Regions from separate parts of the Weissella diestrammenae genome, predicted to be linked through region 2. Evidence: riboswitches for the same ligand, from Rfam matches in the RefSeq annotation. Region 2 holds a riboswitch; the other holds the start of a gene.
What was found. Region 2 has a riboswitch for thiamine pyrophosphate ahead of H9L19_RS03095 (transcriptional regulator). Riboswitches for the same ligand answer to the same signal wherever they lie in the genome.
Positions count from the first base shown of each region.

Region 1: it holds a riboswitch for thiamine pyrophosphate, as region 2 does, so the genes downstream of both, H9L19_RS01595 (ECF transporter S component) here and H9L19_RS03095 (transcriptional regulator) in region 2, are expected to answer to the same signal.

Region 1 covers NZ_CP060724.1:304,616-309,725, reverse strand. Annotated here, with positions in the region: gene H9L19_RS01605 (energy-coupling factor transporter transmembrane component T family protein) at 1-433, opposite strand, end outside; gene H9L19_RS01600 (ABC transporter ATP-binding protein) at 426-1,844, opposite strand; gene H9L19_RS01595 (ECF transporter S component) at 1,844-2,407, opposite strand; TPP riboswitch at 2,501-2,593, opposite strand; gene H9L19_RS01590 (ribose-phosphate diphosphokinase) at 2,754-3,725, shown strand; gene H9L19_RS01585 (aldo/keto reductase) at 3,766-4,758, shown strand; gene H9L19_RS01580 (Cof-type HAD-IIB family hydrolase) at 4,868-5,110, shown strand, end outside.
Region 2 covers NZ_CP060724.1:610,362-615,471, reverse strand. Annotated here, with positions in the region: gene rplJ (50S ribosomal protein L10) at 1-486, shown strand, start outside; gene rplL (50S ribosomal protein L7/L12) at 569-937, shown strand; gene thiD (bifunctional hydroxymethylpyrimidine kinase/phosphomethylpyrimidine kinase) at 1,073-1,912, opposite strand; gene H9L19_RS03095 (transcriptional regulator) at 1,905-2,471, opposite strand; TPP riboswitch at 2,574-2,661, opposite strand; gene H9L19_RS03090 (alpha/beta fold hydrolase) at 2,803-3,519, shown strand; gene mprF (bifunctional lysylphosphatidylglycerol flippase/synthetase MprF) at 3,516-5,110, shown strand, end outside.

The DNA of each region.
Region 1 (5,110 bases), 310 kb from region 2:
GAATTGTCTTTAATTGTTGTTTGACTCTCGGCAATAGGTTAAATGCAGCCAATAAACCAAATGTAAATGTATTTGGTAGTTTTACGTGCTGATGAAGACTCAAAAGTAATGGTTGAATATTGGTTGTCAGCGTAATGGCGGCGCCCAATAAAAGATAAGCGTAGAGTCGTGTTGTGTAGACTGCTGCTAAATAAATCGGCTGTGTCGTACTAAAAAGCCAAAATGAGAGCCAAGTACCAATTGCAAAAGGTAGTGAGACGAATAGCATCAGGAGTAATGTTTTGTATTTAACCTTGGTTAATAGCAGGTAAATGAGTGCTAATCCAATCAGAATCAAGTTGAGACTAATACTTTTAATAAAGGAAATCTCTAAAGATAACCAGAGGACAAAGAGCGTTAATAAGGTTGGATTGACATGCCACCATTTAGTCATGAATGCTATCCTCCCCCAATAAATGTAGTTTGTGATTGGTCATCGTTAATTCAAAATCGATAAAATTCTCTAAACCATGACGTTGATGTGAGATGAGTAAAATACTATGACCAGTTTGATTAACGTAATTTCGCATTAGTGTTAAAACTTGATTCAAAGAGTCCTTGTCTAATCCAGCAAATGGTTCATCAAATAATAGAATTGGCAGATTTAAAATAAGTAACGACAAAATTTGTAACTTCTTTTGTTGACCACCAGATAAGCGGTAGACAACATGTGATAATAAATCGGACAACTGCAATTGTTTTAATGATTTCTCAATCCGAGTTGACGTCCAAAACTCAGATGATTGTGTCTGCTTTTTGCTCAATAGGATTTCTTCTTCAACTGTCATAGTAACAAATTGGTCAGTAGCAGTTTGAAAGCCATACCCAATAACTTTTGCTCGTTGTTTAGGCCTTAATTGACTAAGGCTTTTTTGGTGCCAAGTAATTTGCCCAGTATAGGCGATTTGTTGCGTCAATGCTTTAAAAAAAGTTGTTTTTCCTGCACCGTTAGGACCTGAAATGATACCGATTTGACCGTAAGGTATGCTGAATTCATTAGCTTGAATGAGTAAAGTATTTGATAGTTGAACCTGTAGATTTTGCCATGATAAAGGACTTACCTGTTGATTCATTCGATTTTCAAATTGGACCGTTGTTGGTTGCGCCTTGAGTAGGTTCAAGCTTGCTTCATTGAGTTGGCCATTGGCATGCAGTTGATATAGACAATCGACAAGACCATCATAGCCGCTTAAATCGTGATCCGAAATAAAAATAGTTTTTCCACGTGTCTGCTGTAGTTTTTGGAGTGCAGTGAGTAATGACTGACGCGCCATAGGGTCAATATTTGCGAATGGTTCATCCAATAAAATAATGTCGGCGTCCATGGCAATGATGGTTGCCAATGCGACTTTTTGTTGTTCGCCACCAGATAAATGGCGAATTTGATGATGTGCTAAATGTGTAATACCAACAAATGCAAGTGCCGATTGAATTCGGTCAGGCATTTCGTTTGGGTCAAATTGTAAATTACCTAGTGCAAATTTGACTTCCTCATATGGTGTTGCCATTGCAAATTGGCGCAGTGGATTTTGAAATAGCATGGCAACATGCTGTGCACGTTCATAAGGTACGATATCTGCAACCGGTTGTGCATTGAGTAAGACTTCTCCAGCAGTAATTTTTCCAGCAAATTTTGGATATAATCCAGCTAATAGTTTTAACAAAGTTGATTTACCAGAACCACTGACACCAATCAATAAATTGAAGCTGTTTGGATTAAGGGTTAATGAAATGTTGTTGAGAATTGGTTGTTGATCAGATTGATAAGTAAAATTGAGTTGATGTGTACTGAGTGTTGTCATCATTATCGATTTAAAATACCAGATTGACTGACCAATTGATTAATCCAGTACACTAAAATACCAGCAAAGAAACCAATTGATAAGAAGCGGACAATAAATAACAAGATGAGTAGGTTGAAATGATAATCGAGATACCCACTTTGGAATAGATCCCAGATAAATGTGATGATTGTGGCTGAAATTGTTGAGAAAAATAGGGCTATTTTTGACCAATTTTTATAACCCGTGACAGCAAAGCCTAATTCAGATGCAAAGCCTTGAATAAAGCCGCTGATAATATTGGCAGCGCCCCATTGGGAAAACAAAAACATTTCGACGACGGCTGCTAATAGTTCGCCAATTAGTGTTGCACCAACTTTTTTAAGCATTAATCCAGCCAGTGGACCAGCCATTAACCAAACACCAAGGGTTATATCGTTTGCAAATGGCTTAAGTGGTGTAGCGGCAATCACATTATATGAAAGGCCCCAAACTTCATAGATGACACCAAAGAAAATTGCAATAATTGCTAAGAAGATAACGTCTTTTAATGCCCAACGTTGTTTCTTGTCTGAAATAGTTTGCATAATACAAAAAGGCTCCTAAAAATAGTATTTTGACATTTCAAACAAACAAAAAGCCACTCTCAAAAAAGCTTTTGAGGGTGGCTAATCTACTTAAGAGTAAATAACCAAGCTCCCTGCGTCGGCATTAACCGTATCAGGTTCAATGGGTTTTGTCTCAGCCAATTGTTGGCACCCCAGCTTGTTTGATTTGTCTACCACAGTGTAGACGACATCTGTAGATTTGACAAGTCTATATTTTATTTTTATGAAAATCGAATGACATAAAATTTGATTGATCCTGTCGTGCTTATTATGCAGATTTTTGATAAAATGAAAGCATAATAAGGATTATCTGGAGGATTAACCTGTGGAAAGTGAATTAAAGCTTATTGGTTTACGAACTAATAATGCCTTGGCACAAAAAATTGCTGATGAAATGGGTATTCCTTTGATGCCCATTACGATAACAAGTTTTGCGGATGGCGAAATCTATGAACGGGTACTAGAAAGTGTACGTGGTGATGATGTCTATCTCATTGCACCTATTGCAGGCGAAGTTAATGATAGTTTTATGGAAATCATGATTGCTGTTGATGCATTACGGCGTGCATCAGCTTATCGTATCAATCTCGTACTACCATATTTTGGCTACGTTCGGCAGGATCGTAAAACGAAATCTCGAGAACCAATCACTGCGAAAATGGTGTCATCATTAATCGAAATGAACGGTGTTGCGCGTGTTTTGGCAGTTGATCTCCATGCTGATCAGGTGCAAGGTTTTTTTGATATACCAGTTGATCAGTTATTATCAGCACCGCTTTTAACGGAGTATTTCTTTGGACGCAATTTAACAGATGATATGACCGTTTTTGCACCCGATCATGCTGGGGCTGGTCGTGCCCGCCAATTTGCAGCAATTTTAGATACGCCATGGGGTGTTATTAATGACCGCGCCGTTCAAAGCGACATTACTAGTCCAAATGGGATTGTTGGCGACGTGAAGGGCCGTCGCGCAATCGTTGTGGATGACATTATCGATACTGGGCGTCGGATGATTACTTCGGCTAGAGCTTTAAAACATGCAGGTGCGACTGAAGTTTATGTCGTTGCAACGCATGGTGTTTTCTCAGATGGCTCAGTGGAAGCGCTAGCAACTTGTGAAGAAATCGCCAAAGTAATTGTCACTGATTCAGTCGAAATTCCGACTGAAAAGCAATTTGCGAAACTCGAAATAATGACTGTAGCACCATTGGTAGCAGAGGCGATTAACCGATTACGCAATGACCAAGACTTGTCTGGTCTTTTACGATCACGACATAAACCAGATGTAAAAATCTAAACGATAAATAACGTAACAAAAAGAAATGAGGAATATGAAGATGGTATATGCAGCTGCAAATAATCGTTATGAACAAGTGCCATATCGGCGAGTATCTGACTCAGGGCTGATTTTACCGGCACTGTCTTTTGGTCTTTGGCGGAATTTAGGAGATCAAAAGCCCCTAGCTAATTCAAGAGAAGTAATTTTAAAAGCATTTGATCATGGTATATTTTCGTTTGATAATGCCTCAAATTATGGTCCTTCAAACGGTACGGCTGAGGAAACGTTTGGTGCAGTTTACCAATCTGATTTGAAACCCTATCGGGATGAATTAGTGATTACAACAAAGGCCGGATATCATATGTGGCCAGGCCCACTTGGTGAATTTTCCGGTCGAAAGACACTGCATGCGGCATTAGATTTATCATTACAACGGATGCATTTGGATTATGTTGATATTTTTTATGCACACCGATGGGATCCTAACACAAATTTGGAAGAAACAGCCGTGGCTTTAGACGATTTAGTTCGTCAAGGAAAGGCTTTGTACGTTGGTGTTTCTAACTATACGGCGGAACAAACGGCTGCGATTATTGATATTTTCAAGACCTTACACACACCATTTGTTTTGAATCAAGTTTCATATAATATGTTGCATCGACAAGAGGCAGAGGATCATCAAATGTTACAATTACTTGATGATAATCACGCTGGATTGGTTGCCTATGGGCCATTAGCTGAAGGGTTATTAACAGATCGTTATCTAAACGGATTCCCAGCGGATTTTCCATTGCATCGTAGCAATGCACACATTGCTGATGATCCAGAGGCAACGGTTCGTCAATTAAATGCATTGAATGCTGTGGCGGCTGATCGTGGACAAACCTTAGCACAATTAGCAATGGCTTGGTTATTAAAAGACCGACGTGTTGCTTCAATTGTTTTTGGCGCTTCATCAATTGATCATTTACTAGACAACATTAAAGTGGCTGATAATTTACAGCTTTCTGATGAAGAATTACAAAAAATCGAGTCGATTTTAACCAAGTAGATATGACTAAATACCATAAAGACGCCATTCTTTTGATGGCGTTTTTTTGCGCAATCTCACTAATAAGTTTGATATAATGCTTATTAAGTTAAATGACAGGAGAAAAGTGATGGGACGCAAATTGATTGGAATTGATTTAGATCATACAACGTTGAATGAGACCGGGACGGTGTCAAACCGGACTCGGGAGGTCTTACAGGCCGCACAGGCAGAGGGCCACATTATTTCAATTATTACCGGACGTCCAACCCGTCTTTCAACTGATATTTATGATGAAATTGGACTCAAGTCACCAATGATTAATTTTAATGGCGCGTTAGGCATTGTGCCACGTACTTATTGGCAAGATGAA
Region 2 (5,110 bases):
TTAAAAGCACAACAAGTTGAAGAAGTCGCTGATAAGTTTAAGGCAGCCGCATCTTCTGTTGTTGTTGACGTACGTGGATTGACAGTTGAACAAGCTAATCATTTGCGTAAGTCTTTGCGTGAAGAAGGCGTAGAGTTGAAGGTTATCAAGAACAAGGTGTTGACGCGTGCCGCCGATGCTGCTGACTTGTCAGACTTGAAGGACTTATTTGTCGGACCTTCAGCCGTTGCATTTTCTAACGAAGATGCAATCGCACCATCACGTATCTTGAAGAAGTACGCTGATGAAATCGAAGCCCTTGAAATCAAGGGTGGTGTGGTTGATGGTACAATTGCTGGTGTCGATGACATTAACAAGTACGCATCATTGCCAGACCGCGACGGATTGCTATCAATGTTGTTATCAACATTGCAAGCACCTGTTCGTAATGTCGCTTACGCAGTTAAGGCTGTGGCAGAGGCAAAAGAAGAATCAGTTGAAGCATAAGCCCAACCGATTTGACGCTAGGATTTATCCTAACAACACTATAAACTACGCCGTAAAGGCAATATAAGAGGAGATTATTATCATGGCATTTGATAAAGATTCAATCATCGCTTCATTGAAGGAAGCTACGATTTTGGACTTGGCTGACTTGGTTTCAGCAATTGAAGAAGAATTTGGTGTTTCAGCCGCTGCCCCTGTTGCCGCTGCTGGTGCAGCTGGTGCCGGTGCCGAAGCTGCTAAGACTGAATTCGATGTTGAATTGACTTCAGCAGGAAACGCTAAGGTTCAAGTAATCAAGGCAGTTCGTGAAGTTACTGGATTGGGATTGAAGGAAGCTAAGGATCTTGTAGACAACGCACCTTCAGTTGTTAAAGAAGGACTTTCAGAAGACGAAGCTAACGAATTGAAGGCTAAGTTGGAAGAAGTTGGGGCATCAGTTACTGTTAAGTAATTTTTGACCACTTATTAAAAAGCCATATCAACTTTTGTTGATGTGGCTTTTTTGTGTATTTGTTGATGTTGGTTAATGATTAACAGTTACATTATTATGAAGAAATTTATTTTTGTCAGGTACCAAGTAAATCACCTATGCTTGCACATCAACGATGTTAATCCTATCTTGTGTTGCATCCATGGTTGCCCAGTGATTTAGCGGACCATGACCGTGCCCAACGTTAATACTTTGACGAATTGTTGCGTCAACATAATGCTTAGCGTAAATGATGGCGGCTTTGAGTGAGTCACCAAGTGCTAAGCGCGCAGTAATGGCGGCAGAAATGGTATCACCAGTGCCATGTGTTTTAATAGTCGCAAAACGCTGACTTTCAAGCCAAAAAGCGGATTGATCGGCGAGCAAGACATAGTCGCGTACAACAGGTTCGTCGCCATGGCCACCTTTGATGAGGACATTTTTTGCGCCAAGCTGTTGCAATTGGTGGGCAGCTTGTGCAATTTCAATATCAGATTGAATCGTTGTACCAGTCAAAACCTCGGCCTCAGGTAAATTGGGGGTCACGAGGGTGCTAAGCGGTAATAAATTCTGAATGACGGCTGTTACAGCTGAATCTTCAAGTAAGTGGGCCCCACCTTTAGCGACCATGACTGGATCAAGAATGAAGGCGCCAAAATCATATGTCTGTATGGCTTTTGCAACGGTTGTGACCGTTTGGGCATCGCCCAGCATACCAGTCTTAACGGCAGAAATGTGCAGGTCATCAGCCACTGACTTTAATTGCGCCGCTACCATGGTTGGTGACACCATTTCAACGGACTGCACCCCAGTTGTATTCTGTGCTGTAATTGACACGACAACGTTAGCGCCATAGACGCCATTCATGGTAAATGTCTTTAGGTCAGCACTCATACCAGCGCCACCACTGCTATCAATTCCGGCAATCGTCATTACTTGTGGTGTGGAATTAGTCATTATTTGTTCCTTTCATAAACGCATTGCGCCAAAACTTTTGTTCAAAGGTATACGAATCAGCGTAAATTGATAGATAGTCGGTATAATCATACTTGGCCAAAATATCTTGATAATAACTAACTAAGCGGGCATAACTTGCTTGTTGATAGTAGCCAGTCCAAGCACGATAGGGGGATTGATTGGCAATGTGATTGGCAATGAAATGATACGACTCGACACAAGGTAAAATCGCCATGGTCCCAGCGATGGGAGATAAGGCAGTAGCGGCTTGCATGTGTGCCACGTATGCTTGTCCATTGGCGTCCATAGGTTGTTTAGCGATTTCAGTGCTGAGGCTGAGATGCGCAGCTGTTTCATCATCAACAAAAGGCCGAGTCAAGCCAAATGCTTCATCAATTGTATCAACTAATGGTTCAAAGGCTGTAATGTATTGATTATCTTGTGCCGTATAGTAGTCAGCAATATCATCGGTCAGCGTGCCTGTTGCTAAAGCGTGGATAAATGGTTCTTGCATGATTGCCGCCATACCAGTGGTTTGAATTTGTTTGAGAGTGTTCATTTTTTTAGCTCCAATCGGTAAAAAATTGCAGATAAAAACCGGCTAACTGCTCTGAATTTAACAGGGGAGATGGCCGGTTGAATTGATTGGCATGATGCTAAAAAATTGACACCTATATCTTCCTCCGCATGCATTATCATGTTCAGGTCAGTGGGTATTTCTCAGCAATTAAGCACCCCAGATAGATTATTATTTATAATCTTAGTATAGCTAAAATGGCCGACTGTTGCAAATGAGCTGAAGGAACGGTGTCGGACTGCTATAATTAAGCGTAGAAGCTTAAAAATAACGATAATGGCATAGAAACTGAATGAATTGAAGGAATTGTGCAATGCAGATTTTGACAATGGATGGCAGTAAAATCGTATATGATGTGTACGGACAATCGCATAAACCACCCTTAATTTTATTACATGGTAATAATGGACGAGCCAACGATTTTAAACGCCAGATTAAAGTTTATCAAACGCATTTTTATGTCATTGCAATTGATACCAGAGGTCATGGCCGTTCAACTAATGAAGCTGATGATTTAACGTATCAGACACTTGTTCAAGATTTAGAAAGTTTGCGACAACAGCTGAAATTAGAACGTATGATTCTAGTTGGGTATAGTGATGGCGCTAATTTAGCCTTACGTTATGCGCATGATTTCCCAATGTATGTTGCGGCAATGGTATTGAATGCCCCCAATCTTTCGTTGGCAGGTCTTTATGCACCAATTGTTTGGATTGCCCGTTTTTTGACTGCAATTTTACACGGGCTACGACATGGATCTGCATTTTTAATGCGTAAGTATTTGCAAACGGCATTAATGTTTGAACCATTAGGAATCCAGCTATCAGATTTAACAACTATTCAGGCGCCAACGTTAGTCTTTGTTGGTCAATTTGATTTTATTAAACGACAACATACACAGGCAATTGTGGCGCATTTGCCCAAAGGACATGTGCAAATTATTAAATGGCGGACGCACTTGATTATGCAAACTGAACCGCAATTATTTGCGCGAGTGACACAAACATTTTTAAAGGAACAAGGAATATGAAAGCTAAAACACAAAAGGGCGCGATGATGCGTAAAATTATTGGAATTGCCACGGCGTTTGTTGTGTTTTTTGAGTTAGGGGCGATGATTAGACATCTTGATTTTCACCCATTGTTACAGTTATTTAAGACCATTCCAACGAGCTTATTTCTGATTTGTTTTGTGGTTGGCGTATTTGCCGGTAGTTTTGCGCTTGGTTATGATTATATTTTGCATCGTTTATTGAGTCCGGATGTAAAAATGAGTTGGCGTGATGGCTTAACAGCATGGGCAGGGAATGCAGTTCATAACGCATTGGATGTCGGTGGTATTGTCAGTGTCAAATTACATCAGTTAGCTTTTGACAAAACAACGGTTTCAAAAGCAACCTTTAGACAATTATACTGGCTCAGTCAAAGTGGATTGGCTATTTTTAGTGCCATCGCATTATTAATGCACGTGATTAATCCCGGTTTCTACAGTCAAATCCATGATACATGGTATGTGATTGGTATGTTATTACCGGTGATTGGGTTATGGATCACTAAACGCCGTTATCAACTAAAAAAAATGTTGCCAACCATTCGCATGCGACAAATCATCGGTGTTTCTGGCCTGGATTGGCTTGCAAAAGTCGGTACTTTCTTATTAATTGGCATTTTATTTGGGTTTCCAATTGATTATTGGCAAGTCATACCGCTCTTAATTGCAGCCCATGTCATTGGACTGGTCACATTGATTCCTGGTGCATGGGGGAGTTTTGACCTAGTGATGATTATCGGGCTGATTGGTATGGGGCTCGATAGCGAAGCTGCATTCTTGTGGCTATTGATTTATCGGTTAAGCGACACAGTAACCCCATTACTATTGGGCTTGTTTATTTATCTTTGGCGCGCATTGACCGATATTAATCAAGAATTTCGCGGTGTACCACAAGATTTGACGATTAGTGTCATGCATAAAATCGTGACTGGACTCCTATATTTTGGTGGGATTACCTTGATTCTCACTGGTACTTTGCCGGGCACACTCACTCAAATTCATTGGTTGGCACATTTTAATCCATGGGCTTCCAATTTGCTCTTACAGTTACCCAATATTTTTATTGGGGTATTACTAGTAATGGCTGGTCGCGGGATTGCAAGTCGTGTTCGACGTGCCATGCTGCCCACTATGGCACTGCAAATGATTGGGATTGGTTACGTACTTTATTTTCATCAGAATTGGCAACCATTGGTGCTATTTGGGATGATTTTCTTGCTGACGTGGGGTATTAAATCAGCTTTGTATCGACAACAATTTATTTATAGTTGGGAGGCACAGATTTTTGACGGCTTTATTTATGGTGGCATTTTTGTTACCTATCTGATCTTAGGTATTTTAAATATGCCGCGTTTTGCTGGTCCACATCATCGACCCACGCAGGCATTGGCGCTTTTGATTCCGTCAATTCACTGGTGGTTCACTGGGGTGATTGCATTGGCAGTCATTATTCTCGCGGTTGTTGCATTACGTAAGTATTTTGCTGGGCATATCGAGCGCTTGGGTGACACAGTTGATGAAGCTCGCCTTGCAACAATTTTGGCTAAAGGTGATAATCACTATGCTAATTT